4 regions of the Streptomyces sp. NPDC057950 genome follow, and region 4 is predicted to be linked to each of the others. Evidence: riboswitches for the same ligand, from Rfam matches in the RefSeq annotation. Region 4 holds a riboswitch; each other region holds the start of a gene.
What was found. Region 4 has a riboswitch for cyclic di-AMP ahead of ACFVTC_RS39155 (M23 family metallopeptidase). Riboswitches for the same ligand answer to the same signal wherever they lie in the genome.
Positions count from the first base shown of each region.

Region 1: linked by a shared signal. The riboswitch ahead of ACFVTC_RS00640 (C40 family peptidase) and the one ahead of ACFVTC_RS39155 (M23 family metallopeptidase) in region 4 are both predicted to bind cyclic di-AMP.
Region 2: linked by a shared signal. The riboswitch ahead of ACFVTC_RS11790 (M23 family metallopeptidase) and the one ahead of ACFVTC_RS39155 (M23 family metallopeptidase) in region 4 are both predicted to bind cyclic di-AMP.
Region 3: linked by a shared signal. The riboswitch ahead of ACFVTC_RS27720 (NlpC/P60 family protein) and the one ahead of ACFVTC_RS39155 (M23 family metallopeptidase) in region 4 are both predicted to bind cyclic di-AMP.

Region 1 is NZ_JBHVPP010000001.1:133,579-137,231, forward strand. Features, by position in the region: gene ACFVTC_RS00625 (ATP-binding protein) at 1-47, shown strand, start outside; gene ACFVTC_RS00630 (LysR family transcriptional regulator) at 83-994, opposite strand; gene ACFVTC_RS00635 (LysE family translocator) at 1,112-1,783, shown strand; gene ACFVTC_RS00640 (C40 family peptidase) at 1,843-2,316, opposite strand; cyclic di-AMP (ydaO/yuaA leader) riboswitch at 2,320-2,505, opposite strand; gene ACFVTC_RS00645 (hypothetical protein) at 2,851-3,156, opposite strand; gene ACFVTC_RS00650 (ATP-dependent Clp protease proteolytic subunit) at 3,164-3,653, opposite strand, start outside.
Region 2 is NZ_JBHVPP010000005.1:241,964-245,616, forward strand. Features, by position in the region: gene ACFVTC_RS11785 (SGNH/GDSL hydrolase family protein) at 13-798, opposite strand; gene ACFVTC_RS11790 (M23 family metallopeptidase) at 1,074-1,943, opposite strand; cyclic di-AMP (ydaO/yuaA leader) riboswitch at 1,949-2,105, opposite strand; gene ACFVTC_RS11795 (tyrosine-protein phosphatase) at 2,673-3,470, shown strand; gene ACFVTC_RS11800 (DUF6126 family protein) at 3,522-3,653, opposite strand, start outside.
Region 3 is NZ_JBHVPP010000018.1:80,977-84,629, forward strand. Features, by position in the region: gene ACFVTC_RS27715 (tellurite resistance/C4-dicarboxylate transporter family protein) at 1-242, opposite strand, end outside; gene ACFVTC_RS27720 (NlpC/P60 family protein) at 465-1,625, opposite strand; cyclic di-AMP (ydaO/yuaA leader) riboswitch at 1,633-1,803, opposite strand; gene ACFVTC_RS27725 (ATP-dependent DNA helicase) at 2,114-3,653, shown strand, end outside.
Region 4 is NZ_JBHVPP010000034.1:22,053-25,705, forward strand. Features, by position in the region: gene ACFVTC_RS39145 (M16 family metallopeptidase) at 1-422, shown strand, start outside; gene ACFVTC_RS39150 (M16 family metallopeptidase) at 419-1,807, shown strand; cyclic di-AMP (ydaO/yuaA leader) riboswitch at 2,057-2,218, shown strand; gene ACFVTC_RS39155 (M23 family metallopeptidase) at 2,232-2,996, shown strand; gene ACFVTC_RS39160 (GntR family transcriptional regulator) at 3,185-3,653, shown strand, end outside.

The sequences.
Region 1 (3,653 bases), on a different contig from region 4:
CGGTGCCGGCCCAGCCGGTGGTGGCCGGGGGCCCGCAAGAGCCCTGAGGAAAAGATCAGTTGGCGGGCCGGGCCGGGCGTCCCTACCGCGTGGCACGCCCGAACGCACCGCGCAGCAGGGCCCGGAACGCCTCGGCCGCGGGTGCCTGCCGGTCGGTCCGGTGGACGACGGAGATCGTACGGCGCAGATCTCCCGGTTCCAGCAGCCGCAGCCCCACCGGGGTCGCCGCCGTCCTTGCCACCATCTCCGGCACCACCGCGACCCCGAGCCCCGCGCTGACCAGCGCGCACACCAGGGCGTACCCGGGGCTCTCGACCCGCACGGCCGGGGTGGCCCCGACCCGGGCCAGCGCGGCCTCCACGCCCTGCCGGGGCGGATGGTCCGGGGCCATGCTGATCAGCGGCTGTCCGGCGAGTCCGGAAAGCGGCAGCCGGGCCGCACCGTCCGCGAGGACGTGTCCCGGAGCGGTCACGAGCACCAGCTCCTCGACCAGCACCGGCTCCGCGTGTACCGACGAGGGGAGGGGCACCGGGTCCGCCGGCTCGTAGGTGTGCGTCAGCGCGAGATCCACCTCGCCCGCCGCGACCGCCGAGACACCGTCCGGAGGCTCGTAGTTCGCGACCGTGAGTTCCACGTCGGGGTGGGCCCGGCGGAAGGCGCTGAGCACCGGCGGCAGCAGATGGATGCCCGCCGTCTGGAAGGTGCCGAGCCGCAGCGTGCCGCCCGACAGGCCGGTCAGCCGGGCCAGTTCGTGCCGGGCCCGCTCCATCTCGTCGAGCACCCGCCGCGCCCGCGTCACGAGCAGTTCGCCCGCGTCCGTGAGCCGTGTCCCGCGATGGGAGCGCACCAGCAGGGGCGCGCCCGCCTCCCGTTCGAGTTTGGCGAGCTGCTGGGAGAGGGCGGGCGGGCTGTAGCCGAGGCGTTCGGCCGCCCGGGTGATGGATCCCGCCTCGGCCACCGCCACCAGGGCGGTCAGCCGTGTCGGGTCGTACATCGAACGGCTCCCGGGTCCGGGGACCCGCGGCGGGGGCCGGGTCCAAAGGATTGCTTAAGACAGACCCAGGATATTCGACATACCCGCTGAAGGTCCGGGCCGGGCAGCCTGGCGGCCATGGACGCACAGCTCATCGCCTTCACCGGAGTGGCCGCGGGGATGGTCGCCATGCCCGGCGCGGACTTCACCGTCGTCGTGCGCAACGCCCTCGTCTCCCGCCGGGCCGGGGTGGCGTGCGCGCTCGGGGTCGCGGGCGGGCTTCTCCTGCACACGGCGCTGGCCGTCGCCGGTGTCGCCGCCGTCCTCGCGGCCGTGCCCGCGCTGTTCCGGACGCTGCAGCTCCTCGGCGGCGCCTACGTGCTGTACCTGGGGCTACGGACGCTGGACGGCCTGCGACGGCGGCGGGACCGGGAGCCGGACCGGGGACGCCCGGAGGTGTCCGGCGGGACGCCGTCCGGCGAGGACGTGGCCGGCGGCCCTGGGGACGGGAAGCGTCCGCTGCGCCAGGGCTTCGTCACCAACGCGCTCAACCCGAAGGCGCCGATCACCTTCCTGAGCCTGCTGCCGCAGTTCGTGCCCGCGGGCAGCCCCGCGATGCCCCGCACCCTGGTGCTGGCCCTGATCGTGGTGGCCGTCGCCCTGGTGTGGTTCCCGGCGGTCGCCCTGCTGGTCGACCGGCTCGGCCGGTGGCTGCGCGGGCCGCGGGCGGCCCGCGCCGTGGTGGCGGTCACCGGGAGCGCGCTCACGGTGCTCGGCCTGGTGCTCCTCCTGGAGCCCCTGACGGCCTGAGAGCCCCCGGGTTCGTGCCGCGAGGGGCGGCGGCCCGGCACCGCCGCCCCTCGCTCGGGTCAGCTCACCCGGCCGTACCAGACGCTCTTCGTCCAGATCTTCTGGAGCTTCACGACCTCCCCGCTCTTCGGGGAGTGCCAGATCTTTCCCTTCCCGGCGTAGATGCCGACGTGGTACACGTTCCGGCCCGAGTGGAAGAACACGAGGTCGCCGGCCTTGCGGTGCGAGGCGGAGATGTGGTGGCTCTTGTTGTACTGCCCCGCGGCCGTACGAGGCAGCTTCTTGCCCGCCTTCTTGTACGAGTACAGCGTGAGCCCGGAGCAGTCGAAGCGCCGCGGCCCGGTGGCACCGTACTTGTACGGGGCGCCCTTCTTGGATGCCGCGACCTGGAGTGCCCTCGTCGCCGGTGTGGCCGCCTCGGCGTCGGCTGCGACGCCCGGGACCACCAGGCTGCCGCCCACGGCGGCGATGGTCAGAGCCGAGGCCGTACCGGCCCGGGTCAGCAGCGACGGGACACGATTGAGCGCAGTCATGCGCAACCCTTCGTCAACCGCCTGTGAAGGATGACCTGTCGGATTCGGGCTGGCGAAGTAGCCCGGCCGCTTACGCGGCTTCACCCCAAGGACCGCCCGGATCTCTCCGGCGGCCCGTCTTGCTGGGTCCTCCACTCCTGCCGATGCACATCTGTCGACCGGTCATCCGGGCGGCGGCAGGACTCGGCGTCCGCCCGGACCGCCCCGCCGGTGTGGCGGGGGCTTGTCGTCGGAAGGGATCTTCACGCATGGATGTCGGAAAATCCGAGCGGAACCGATGATTTGTGGGGTTACTCACCACTCACCCGTTCGGGTGGACACTCCTCTGTTCGAGGGGTGTTGGGGACGTCGGCAACGCTCTTACCAGCACCGGAAGGCTTCATTCCGCCTTTTGGCTACGCGTGTTGCGCAACTTTCGGGGCCACCCGAAAGGACGCGCGTCTACGCCGTTGGGGGGTACGTCGACTGGTCCGTTTGAAACGCGGGCCGGGCGCTCCACGGATCGGTGTGAGCGGCGGCCCGGTTCTGGATGCCTCAACCGCCGGAGTCGGGCGGCAGGGTGACGCGGGCGGTCCGCCGCTCGCCGTCGAGGACGCGCAGGGCCTGCGCGAGGGTCGGCGCGTGCACCTCGCTCTCGCCCCGCTGGTGCATCAGGGCCAAGGCGTCCCGCAGCGCGGTCGCCTTGCCCACGAGTGCCTGGGCGGCGCGCAGCCCGCGATAGGTGTCTCCCGGCCGGGCCGGGTTGATGCGGCCGACCAGGTCGACCACGTCGAGGTAGCGGTCTATCAGCTCGGCCTCGGCGTGCGTCAGTGCGGGCAGCGGAGGCAGTTCGGGCACCATCGGCGGATCACCTCGCGTCGGGTGTGGCGTTCCTCGCACCGGGCGCGGTGCGCGAGTTCTTGCGGCTCGGGATGATCCCGTCCACCAGCCCGTACGCCAGCGCGGCCTGCGCGTCCAGAATCGTGTCCCGCTCGATGTCGGCGGCGACTTGTTCGGGATTTTGCCCCGTGTGCCGGACGAGCATGTCCTCCAGCAGCCTTCGAGTGCGGGTCAACTCCGCTGCCTGGAGGACCAGATCGCTCGCCCGGCCCTGTACCGGTCGGGGGAGCGGGGGCTGACGGATCGACATCCGGGCTCCCGGCAGGGCGAACCGTTTGCCCGGGGTGCCGCCGGCCAGCAGGACGGCGGCGACCGACGCGGCCTGCCCCAGGCACACGGTCTCCACGTCGCAGGAGACGAAGCGCATCGTGTCGTAGATGGCCGTCATCGCGGTGAACGAGCCGCCGGGGGAGTTGACGTAGAGCGAGATGTCCCGCTCCGGGGCCTGGTGTTCGAGG
Region 2 (3,653 bases), on a different contig from region 4:
GTGTCACCCCGCTCAGGCGACGGACCCGATCCGCAACTTGATGTCGTCCGGCGAGAGGCTGCCCTTGGCCGCCACGTGGTCGCCCGAGGACTCCCCGCGCAGCCGCCGCCCGATCCACGGCACCAGGTACTCGCGTGCCCAGTGGATGTCGTCGCGCCGCACCTCCAGCGTGCCGCGGGGCGGCAGGGGAGGCCAGGGCTGGTCCGGGTCGGCGGGCACGTCGAGGCCGAGGACCTGGCCGGCCCGCAGCGCGACCCTGGTGTGACCCTCCGGAGACAGGTGCAGTCGGTCGCCGTCCCAGGCGCGCCGGTCCTGGATCGTCTTGAGGGACCACAGGTCGAGGACCGGACAGCCGTAGCGGTCAGCGATGGCCCGTACATGCCCGTTGTACGTGGCGATCTTGCCGCGCAGGTGCTTCAGCACCGGGACACCACGGGTGTCGAACCCGGTCGTCACCATGACGGAGCCGACGGCGGAGGTGAGGTCGGCCACCGCGCGCTCGAAGCGCTCCGCGACCTCGTCGGGGTCGGTGCCGGGCCGGATGATGTCGTTGCCGCCCGCGCAGAAGGAGACCAGGTCCGGGGCGAGTTCCTTGGCCCGCCGGAGCTGGTCGTCGACGACCTGGTCGAGCAGCTTCCCGCGCACGGCGAGGTTGGTGTAGGTGAAGTCGCCTTCCGGCTGCCGGTCCGCGAGCAGTACCGCGAAACGGTCCGCCCAACCGACGAAGGCTCCTTCGGGGCCGGGGTCGCCGACGCCTTCGGTGAAGCTGTCCCCCACCGCCACGTACGACCCGATCACCGCTCTGTTGTCACTCTTCGAATCGTCTGCCACGTCGAGCCATGATTCACCCTGGGATGTGAGCTACGCGACCGTAGGAATGGGTTGACGGGTGGTGAGATAAGCCACTCATGAAGAACGGCCGAATTCCGGAATAGGGCTCTTTCAGGCGTGGTTGAACAGCCACCACGCCTGAAAGCCCGTGATCCGGAAAAGGGCGGCGGCGCGGCACCGACGGCACGCAGAGGGCCGGACCCGTGGAGCGTGGGGTCCGGCCCTCTGGACGTGTGGGGGTGTCAGCCGACGACGACACCGTGGGAGCGCAGATACGCGACCGGGTCCACGTCCGAGCCGTAGACGGGGGTCGTGCGGATCTCGAAGTGCAGGTGCGGACCGGTGACGTTGCCGGTCGCCCCGGACAGGCCGAGTCGCTGCCCCTCGGTCACGGTCTGCCCCGCCGAGACGGAGAGGGCGGACATGTGGGCGTACTGCGAGTACCGGCCGTCGGCGTGCAGGACGACGACCTGGTTGCCGTACGCGCCGCCCCAGCCGGCCGAGACCACGGTGCCCGCGGCGACGGACCTGATCGTGGTGCCGGTCGGGACCACGAAGTCCACACCGGTGTGGTAGCCGCTGGACCACATGCTGCCGGGCACCTTGTAGCCGGTGCCGATGGTGGCTCCCTCGACGGGCAGGGTGTACCCCGCGTCGGCGGTCTTGGCCGCGGTGGCCGCGGTGGTCCCGGTCGCGGTGGTCGCTCCGACGGCGGGCCGCGCGGCGCCGGCCGTGGCGTCCTGCCCCTCGATCGTGAGCTTCAGACCGGGGCTGATCCGCGTCGGATCGCCGCCGACGACCGCGCGGTTGTCGGCGTAGAGCTTCTTCCAGCCGCCGCTCACGTGCTGCCGGTCGGCGATCTTCACGAGCGTGTCGCCGGCCTTCACGACATAGGTCTTCACCGAGGACTTCTCCACGGCGGTTCCGGCGGGCGCGGAGACCGTCGTGATCTTCTGCACGGCGGACGGGACGGCGGCCGCCGGGGCCGCCGCATGGGCGCAGACGGCGCCCATCAGCGGCAGTGCGAGCGCGGCACCGCCGGTGCCGACCACGGCGATCGAGCGGGGCAGACGCAGAAACTTGGGACGACGGTGCTTACCCTTCGCGGGCATGGCGCATTTCCTCTCCGGCGCCTGCGAGGTGAGCTGTCGGGTGCGGACTGGAGATGTCCGGCCGCGCGGCAGCGCGGCTGTACCCCTAGCCGTTCCGGAGACCGGAACAGGCGCGATACCTGTGGGTCCCCCGCTCCTGCCGTGTACGGGTGAGTGCGGATTCCGGGCGGCGGCAGGATTGGGCGTCCGTCCGGATTGAGGGCGAACGTAAGCGAGGGGAGAGGGCGTCGACAACTGTCCGCGATCTCCCTACGCACCCCTTTCTTGATCGATGTCCTGATTGCCCGTCACCCTCCGTGCACGAGGGCCCTTTCGGACCGGTGGTCCGCCGGGTGGCGCGGGCATCCCGAGGGGAGAAGGTCGCCACGCATCGTCACGTATATGACGCTGCTCACGCACGCCACCCCAGACAGCCATATTCCAGGGCGAGTTCCACTCAAAGCCCTATTTTTATCAATACGGTCATATACCGCTAAATCGGATGCCCAGTGCACCGAGATCCCCACCCGGTCCCGCGGCACCCCGCGCCGACCTCCGCGTCGCTCCGCGGCCGCGCGAGGACGAGGGTCGTGAGGTGCTCCGGCACGGCCGTCATCAAGGCCGCCCCACCTCGGAGGCAGCCCCTGTGGACAACTCATCGCCCGAGGTGCCCATGTCGTATCGTCGAGAGGCGATTCCCGTCGGCGGGCTACGAGGAGCGGTGCCGACGGCCCTATGGGAGGAGCCCCCGTGACGCAGCAGGTCCCGTCGACCGAGCCGGAGCTGGCCGGAGTGCGCAACTTCCGAGACGTGGGCGGCCTGCCCACCGTGGACGGCCGGCGGGTACGGTCCGGGCGGCTGTTCCGCAGTGGCCACCTCGCGCACGCCACGAAGGAGGACGCCGCGTTCCTCTCCTCCCTCGGGCTGCACACGATCTTCGACTTCCGCAACGCCTCGGACCAGAAACTGGAGGGACCGGACGTCGAGCTGCCCGGCGTACGGAACGTGAACCTTCCACTGACCGACCCGGCCGACGGCAGCGAGTTCTGGAAGATGGTCCGTGACGGCGAGCTCGACCAGCTCCGTGCCCACCTCGGCGGCGGCCGGGCGGCGGACCGGATGATCGGCTCGTACCGCACGATCATCACCGAGCGGACGGCGGAGCACTCCCAGGTGCTGCACGCCCTCGCCGAGGACAGCGTGCCCGCACTCATGCACTGCGCCGCGGGCAAGGACCGCGCGGGACTGTCCATAGCCGTGACGCTGCTCGCCGTGGGTGTCGAGCGCGACGCCATCGTCGCCGACTACCTGGAGTCGAACGCGCGCCACCGCCGCTACAAGGTGCACCGCAACGGCACCTCGGACACGGCCCGCTCCCCCGAGGTCATGGAGCTGCTCAGCCCGCTGTTCGACGCGCGGGCCGAGTATCTGACGGCGGCCTTCGAGACGATCGAGGAGACCTGGGGCGGCGTCGACGGCTATCTGGAGCAGGCCCTGCGACTCACCCCCGAACTGCGCGACCGGCTGCGCGACCGGCTCCTCGACTGACGTCCACGGGCCGGGCCGCACGGCTGTGCGCCGCGCGACCGCCCGCCGGGTCTACTGGTTCTGCGCCCCCAGCGTGAACAGCAGGTAGATGAAGGCCGCGAAGAGGTGGCCGACGGCGACGTAGATGATCAGCCGCACCCACAGCGCACGGGGGAACTTGTCCTCCATGGACCGCCGGGGGCC
Region 3 (3,653 bases), on a different contig from region 4:
GCCTCCTCCAGCCACCGCTCCCGATCGCGCAGCAGACGGACCGTGAAGTCCACGGCGAACCCGAGCCAGATGACGGCCGCAAGGACCAGCGCGATCCGGGACAGGACCTCGTCACCGGCCTCGTGCAGCCCGACGGAGAGGATGCCGGTGGCCAGAACGGCGGCCGCGGCGGCGGGCGGGCACTCCGCCCACCAGGTACGGAGTCGGACCCACGGGCTGCGGGGCGGCGAGGTGGCTGGCATGGCCCCGATGCTAGGGACCTTCGGGCGGGTTGCCCGCGGGGCGCGCTGACACGGGGGCAGCGCAACGCGGGGAGCGCGGGGAGCGCGGGGACCGGGGACACGGCGCCGCGGGGGACGCGGGGAACACGGGGACCGGGGACACGGCGCCGCGGGGGACGCGGGGCGCGGGCACGCGCGCGTGGAGCCCGGGAGGTCTCACGAGGGCGTGCCCGCGCCGGGCGCTCAGGCCGGGCGCACCACGCTGTGGATGATCGACTCGCCGGCGTAGAAGATCGACTCCTCACGGACGTACGCACCCGGCTTGGGGGCGTGGATCATCATCCCGTTGCCGATGTAGAGGCCCACGTGGCTGATGTCGTCGTAGAAGAAGACCAGGTCTCCGGGCTCGATGGCGGAGAGGGGGACCGTGGTGCCCGCGTCCACCTGGTCGTAGGTGGTACGCGGGAGGGTGACGCCGGCGGCCTTCCAGACGGCCTGGGTGAGACCGGAGCAGTCGTACGAGCCGGGCCCGGTCGCGCCCCACACGTACGGCTTGCCGATCTGGGCGCGGGCGAAGGCGATGGCCTTGCCGGCCTTGGTGGCGTACGAGGAGCCGGTGGCCGGGGTTCCGGAAGTCCCCGTGGTCCCGGACGGTGTGCCCCGCCGCGGCTCCGTCTCCCGGGCCTTCTTCTCCGCCGCGGCCCGCTGGGCCGCCAGCTCGGCCGCCTCGCGGTCGGCCGCTTCCCGCTTCTTCTGCGCGATCGCGGCGAGCCGCGCCTTCTCGTCGGCGGTCAGCTTCGAGAGCAGTTCGCGGGCCGCGGCGAGCTTGCCCTGGACGTCGGCCTTGGAGGTCCTGAGCGCGTCCTGCGACGTGGTGAGCGTCCGCAGGCTCCGGGAGGCTTCCCCGCGTTTCCTCGAGGTGGCGGCCTGCTCGGTGACGTAGTCGTCGACGGCCGCCTTCTGGCGGGTGGTCAGACGGTCCATCAACTGGGTCTGGTCGAAGTAGTCCTGCGGGTTGTCGGCCAGCAGCAGGCTCGCGCCGCCGGGCGCGGACGCTCCGGTGCGGTACTGGGCGGCGGCGAACGAACCCAGCTCCTCGCGCGCGGTGTTGAGTTTCTCGGTGCGCCGGGCCACGTCGTCGAGGAGGGAGTCGACGCGCTTGCGCTGCTTGGCGGTCTTCTCCCTGGTCGCGTTGTACTTCTCGGTGGCCGTCTCGGCCTGGTGGTAGAGGTCGTCGACCTTCTTCCCGACCTCTTCGAGGCTCGGCCGGGGCTCGGTCGAGGGTGCGGCGCCGGCCGTCTGCGAGAGCAGGGCCACGGAGGTCAGGGCGGCCGTGGCGAGGGCCGGGGTCCGTATGCCCGTCCGGCGTGTGCCCGGCGGACTCCACTTGCGGTGCGACGCCAAGAGGGGCGACTCCTTCCGTCATCCGCCTACCGGGTTAGCTGTCGGGTTCGGGCGGGTACTTCCGGAAGGTTTGCCCTACGGTCCCTGCCCAGGGGCGGTGGGACCGATTCACCCCAAAGTCGGTCGGGTCCCCGGCTCCGGTCGCCGCTGGGCGCGCCGGACTCGGCGGAGACCGCCCGGCCCGGCGACGTTCGCCGGTCGCTGTCGAGCGGTCTGCCCGGCACGCTAGCCAACGCGTAAGTGTCCTGTGAAGTTTGATGTGCGATATGCCCGATACATTTTCGTGACCTGAGCCGCCGGGGCATCCGAAGTGTCCGACGGTAGCGGCGTGACGTCGCAAGGTGAGGGCGCGTCGGTGCGGGACGGCGCGCGGTTCGGGAGGGGCGCCCCGGTTCCCCTGCCCCTTCGGCCCGGACCCCGTAGGAAATCCGGCCCAGTTTCCGGGGTGGCGGCGGGCTGTCAGTGCGGCCGCCTAGACTCGGAGAGCGATGAGCAGCCTCTTTGATGACAGCTTCCTGGCGGACCTCAAGCCTTCCGGGGCCCATGGGGAAGAGCCCCCGCCGCCGCCCGAGGACGAGGCGGCGGAGCCGCTTCCGGACGACCTGTTCGGCGGCCGCTTCGACGTGCCCCCGGACCGCGACGCGTACTACCGCGACGGCGCCCACCGGCCCGCCGTGGACCCGGCGGCCCTGCTGGACGGGCTGAACGAGAACCAGCGTGCGGCCGTGGTGCACTCCGGCTCCCCGCTGCTCATCGTGGCCGGCGCCGGCTCCGGCAAGACCCGGGTGCTCACACACCGGATCGCGCACCTGCTGGGCGAGCGCCATGTCCACCCCGGCCAGATCCTCGCGATCACCTTCACGAACAAGGCCGCGGGCGAGATGAAGGAGCGCGTCGAGCAGCTCGTGGGCCCGCGCGCCAACGCCATGTGGGTGATGACCTTCCACAGCGCGTGCGTGCGCATCCTGCGCCGCGAGTCGAAGCGGCTCGGCTTCACATCCTCCTTCTCGATCTACGACGCCGCCGACAGCAAGCGCCTGATGGCCCTGGTCTGCCGCGACCTGGACCTCGACCCGAAGCGTTTCCCGCCGAAGTCGTTCAGCGCGAAGATCTCCAACCTGAAGAACGAGCTGATCGACGAGGAGGACTTCGCGGGCCAGGCGGCCGACGGTTTCGAGAAGACCCTCGCCCAGGCCTACGCGATGTACCAGTCGCGGCTGCGCGAGGCCAACGCCCTCGACTTCGATGACCTGATCATGACGACGGTCAACCTGCTCCGTGCCTTCCCGGATGTCGCCGAGCACTACCGCCGCCGCTTCCGCCACGTCCTGGTCGACGAGTACCAGGACACGAACCACGCGCAGTACGCCCTGGTCAGGGAGCTCGTGGGACCGGCGAGCGGCGACCGCCCCGAGGACGTGCCGCCGGCCGAGGGAGACCTCGGGCCGGCCGAGCTGTGCGTCGTGGGCGACGCCGACCAGTCGATCTACGCCTTCCGCGGCGCGACCATCCGCAACATCCTCCAGTTCGAGGAGGACTACCCGGACGCGACGACCATCCTGCTGGAGCAGAACTACCGCTCCACCCAGACGATCCTCACCGCGGCCAACGCGGTCATCGAGCGCAACGAGTCGCGCCGCCCCAAGAACCTGTGGACGAACGCGGGCGCGGGCTCGAACATCACGGGCTACGTCGCCGACACCGAGCACGACGAGGCACAGTTCGTCGCCGACGAGATAGACCGTCTCACCGACGCGGGCGAGGCGAAGGCGGGCGACGTCGCGGTCTTCTACCGGACGAACGCCCAGTCCCGTGTCTTCGAGGAGATCTTCATCCGCGTCGGACTGCCCTACAAGGTCGTCGGCGGTGTCCGCTTCTACGAGCGCAAGGAGGTCCGGGACGTCCTGGCCTACCTGCGGGTCCTGTCCAACCCCGAGGACTCCGTCCCGCTGCGCCGGATCCTGAACGTCCCCAAGCGCGGGATCGGTGACCGCGCCGAGGCGATGATCGACGCCCTCTCGCAGCGGG
Region 4 (3,653 bases):
CCGGGGCGCCCTCCCTGGGCTGGCTGGACGTGAAGACGTCCGGCGACGTCGAGGTCCCGGTCATCGAGACCGCGGTCGACGAGGAGCTCGCCCGGTTCGCCGAGGAGGGCCCCACGGCCGAGGAGATGGAGCGCGCCCAGGCCCAGTTGGAGCGCGAGTGGCTGGACCGGCTCGGCACGGTCGCGGGCCGCGCCGACGAACTGTGCCGGTACGCGGTCCTGTTCGGCGACCCGCTGCTCGCCCTGACGGCCGTGCAGCGCATCCTCGACATCACCGCCGAGGAGGTCCAGGAGGTCGCCAAGGCCCGCCTGCGCCCCGACAACCGCGCGGTGCTCGTCTACGAGCCGATCGCCGACGAAGCCACCGGCACGGACGACGCCACCGACGCCGCCGACGACACCGACGAGGAGGCGGCGAAGTGACCGAGCTCGCCACCATGGACTTCCACCCGCAGCCGCAGGCCGGCCGGCCCAAGCCCTGGGCCTTCCCCGCTCCCGAGCGCGGCACGCTGGACAACGGCCTGACCCTGCTGCACTGCGACCGCCCGGGTCAGCAGGTCGTCGCCGTCGAGGTGCTGCTCGCAGCGCCGCTGGACGCCGAGCCGGCCGGTCTCGACGGCATCGCCACGATCATGGCGCGCGCGTTCTCCGAGGGCACCGACAAGCTCTCCGCCGAGGAGTTCGCCGCCGAGCTGGAGCGCTGCGGCGCCACCCTCGACGCGCACGCCGACCACCCCGGCGTACGCCTCTCGCTCGAAGTGCCCGTCTCACGCCTGCCCAAGGCTCTCGGTCTGCTCGCCGACGCCCTGAGGGCACCGGCGTTCACCGAGAGCGAGATCGAGCGGCTGGTGCGCAACCGGCTCGACGAGATCCCGCACGAGAGCGCCAACCCGGCCCGCCGCGCCGCCAAGGAGCTCTCCAGGGAGCTGTTCCCGGCGACCTCGCGGATGTCCCGTCCCCGGCAGGGCACCGAGGAGACCGTCCAGAAGATCGACGCTGCGGGTGTCCGCGCCTTCTACGACCGGTACGTCCGCCCGGCCACGTCCACCGCCGTGATCGTCGGCGACCTCACCGGCGTGGACCTCGACGGGCTGCTCGCCGAGACGCTCGGCGCCTGGACGGGCTCCTTGGCCGAGCCGCGCCCCGTGCCGCCGGTCACCGCCGACGACACCGGCCGCGTGATCATCGTGGACCGCCCCGGCGCGGTGCAGACGCAGTTGCTGATCGGCCGCGTCGGCTCGGACCGGCACGACCGTGTCTGGCCCGCCCAGGTGCTCGGCACGTACTGCCTCGGCGGCACCCTCACCTCGCGCCTGGACCGCGTACTGCGCGAGGAGAAGGGCTACACCTACGGGGTGCGGGCCTTCGGCCAGGTGATGCGTTCCGCCCCGGACGGCACGGGCATCGCGATGCTCGCCATCAGTGGTTCCGTGGACACCCCGAACACCGGGCCGGCGCTGGACGACCTCTGGAAGGTGCTGCGCACCCTCGCCGCGGACGGTCTGACGGACGCCGAACGGGACGTCGCCGTGCAGAACCTGGTGGGCGTGGCACCCCTCAAGTTCGAGACCGCTGCGGCCGTCGCGGGCACGCTCGCCGACCAGGTCGAGCAGTACCTGCCGGACGACTACCAGGCGACGCTGTACCAGCAGCTCGCCGCGACCGGCACCGTGGAGGCCACCGCGGCGGCGGTGAGCGCCTTCCCGGTGGACCGTCTGGTCACCGTCCTGGTGGGCGACGCCGCGCAGATCGAGGAGCCCGTCAAGGCGCTCGGTATCGGTGAAGTGACCGTCGTGGCCGCGGAGTAGAAGCGGAGCGGACGACGCGGCGGACAGCGCGGCGGAAATCGCGAGCACGGAGGGGCCCGGGTGACCGAAGAGTCGCCCGGGTCCCCTTATGCCCGGACAACATCCTCAATTTGTCCGTATTGATGGGGAGGTTGCCTTTCTGCCCTGTGGCATGCGCTACAAAAGCCGCGATCCGTTTGTCGATTGAAAGAGGGCCCCCTTAGCGTCGGTCCGGCTGTTCGTCAGGCAGTGCGCCGCGTCCGCGGCACCGGACAGTCATCGCCGAGTCCCCGTACGGCGCGAGCCAGGGGAGCCGGGGACCCGTACGCAGTCCCTGGGGTGAATCGGACCCCCTCCCCGCGAGGGCGTCCGTAGGAGACCTTCCTGCTCCGAACCCGTCAGCTAACCCGGTAGGCGAGAGGGAAGGAAAGGACCAAGCCCCTTCATGGCGTTCACCTGTGGCACCGGGAAACACCGTCGTCCGAGCCGCGTGAAGCGCACCACGTCGAACGCCGTCGGCGTCGCGGCGCTCACCACCACCGGTGTCATCGGAACCCTGGCCGCCCCGGCCTTCGCCGCGGACAGCTCCGTCGAGCAGACCGGACTGACCCAGGCGATCACCATCGGCGACACGGTCGCCGCCCGGATCGACGCGCAGGCCGCCGCGCAGCAGCATGCCGCCGACGAGGCCGCCGCCCGTCTCGAGGCCGAACAGGCCGCGCGCAAGCAGGCCGTCGAGGAGGCCAAGAAGGAGCGCGAGGCCGAGGAGCGCGCGGCCCGAGCCGCCGAGCGCAAGCGTCTCAACACCTTCGTCCTGCCGATCCCCGGCTCGTACGTCTCCACCGGCTACAAGGCCGGCGGCAGCCTCTGGTCCTCCGGCAGCCACACCGGCGTCGACTTCCACGCCGCGTCCGGGACCTCCGTCCACGCGGTCGGCTCGGGCACGGTCGTCACGGCCGGCTGGGGCGGCGCCTACGGCAACCAGGTCGTCCTGCGGATGATCGACGGTACGTACACGATGTACGGCCACCTGTCGTCCATCGGTGTCTCCGTCGGCCAGACCGTCACGCCGGGCGGCCGGCTGGGCCTCTCCGGGGCCACCGGGAACACCACCGGGCCCCACCTCCACTTCGAGGCCCGCACCACGGCGGAGTACGGCTCCGACATCGACCCGGTCGCCTACCTCCGCTCGCACGGCGTGAACGTCTGACGCCCGGCGTCCGCACTTCCGAAGCCCCGGCTCACCCGAGTCGGGGCTTCGTCGTTTCGAACGGCTGTCTGTCCAAAAAATATCCATGGATTCAGGCCCGCCATCGGAAATTCCGGCTCGCTGCAATAGAGTCGCCGAACGAGCGTCGATCGACCGCGTTTCGCGGGGATTAAGGCGGAGGTCCGGTCATGCGCATTCCCGCGCACTCGGTATGCACGGCGATCCGCGACGACATCGTCGCGGGTGTCTACGAGCGCGGCGGCCGGCTCACCGAGGAACTGCTCGCGCGCCGCTACGGTGTCTCGCGGGTCCCGGTGCGCGAGGCCCTGCGCACCCTGGAGGCCGAGGGATTCGTCGTCACCCGGCGGCACGCGGGGGCGTGCGTGGCGGAGCCCACCGAGCAGGAGGCCGCGGACCTGCTGGAGATGCGCATGCTCCTGGAGCCGCTGGGGGCGTTCCGGGCCGCCCAGCGGCGCACCGAAGCCCATCTCAAGGTGCTGCGAGGCCTGGTCAGGCTGGGTCAGGAGCGCTCCAGGAGGGGGAACAGCGAGGATCTGCGCTCCCTGGGCGGCTGGTTTCACGAGACGCTCGCACAGGCATCCGGGAGTCCCGCGCTGACGTCCACGCTGGCCCAGCTGCGGCACAAGATCGCCTGGA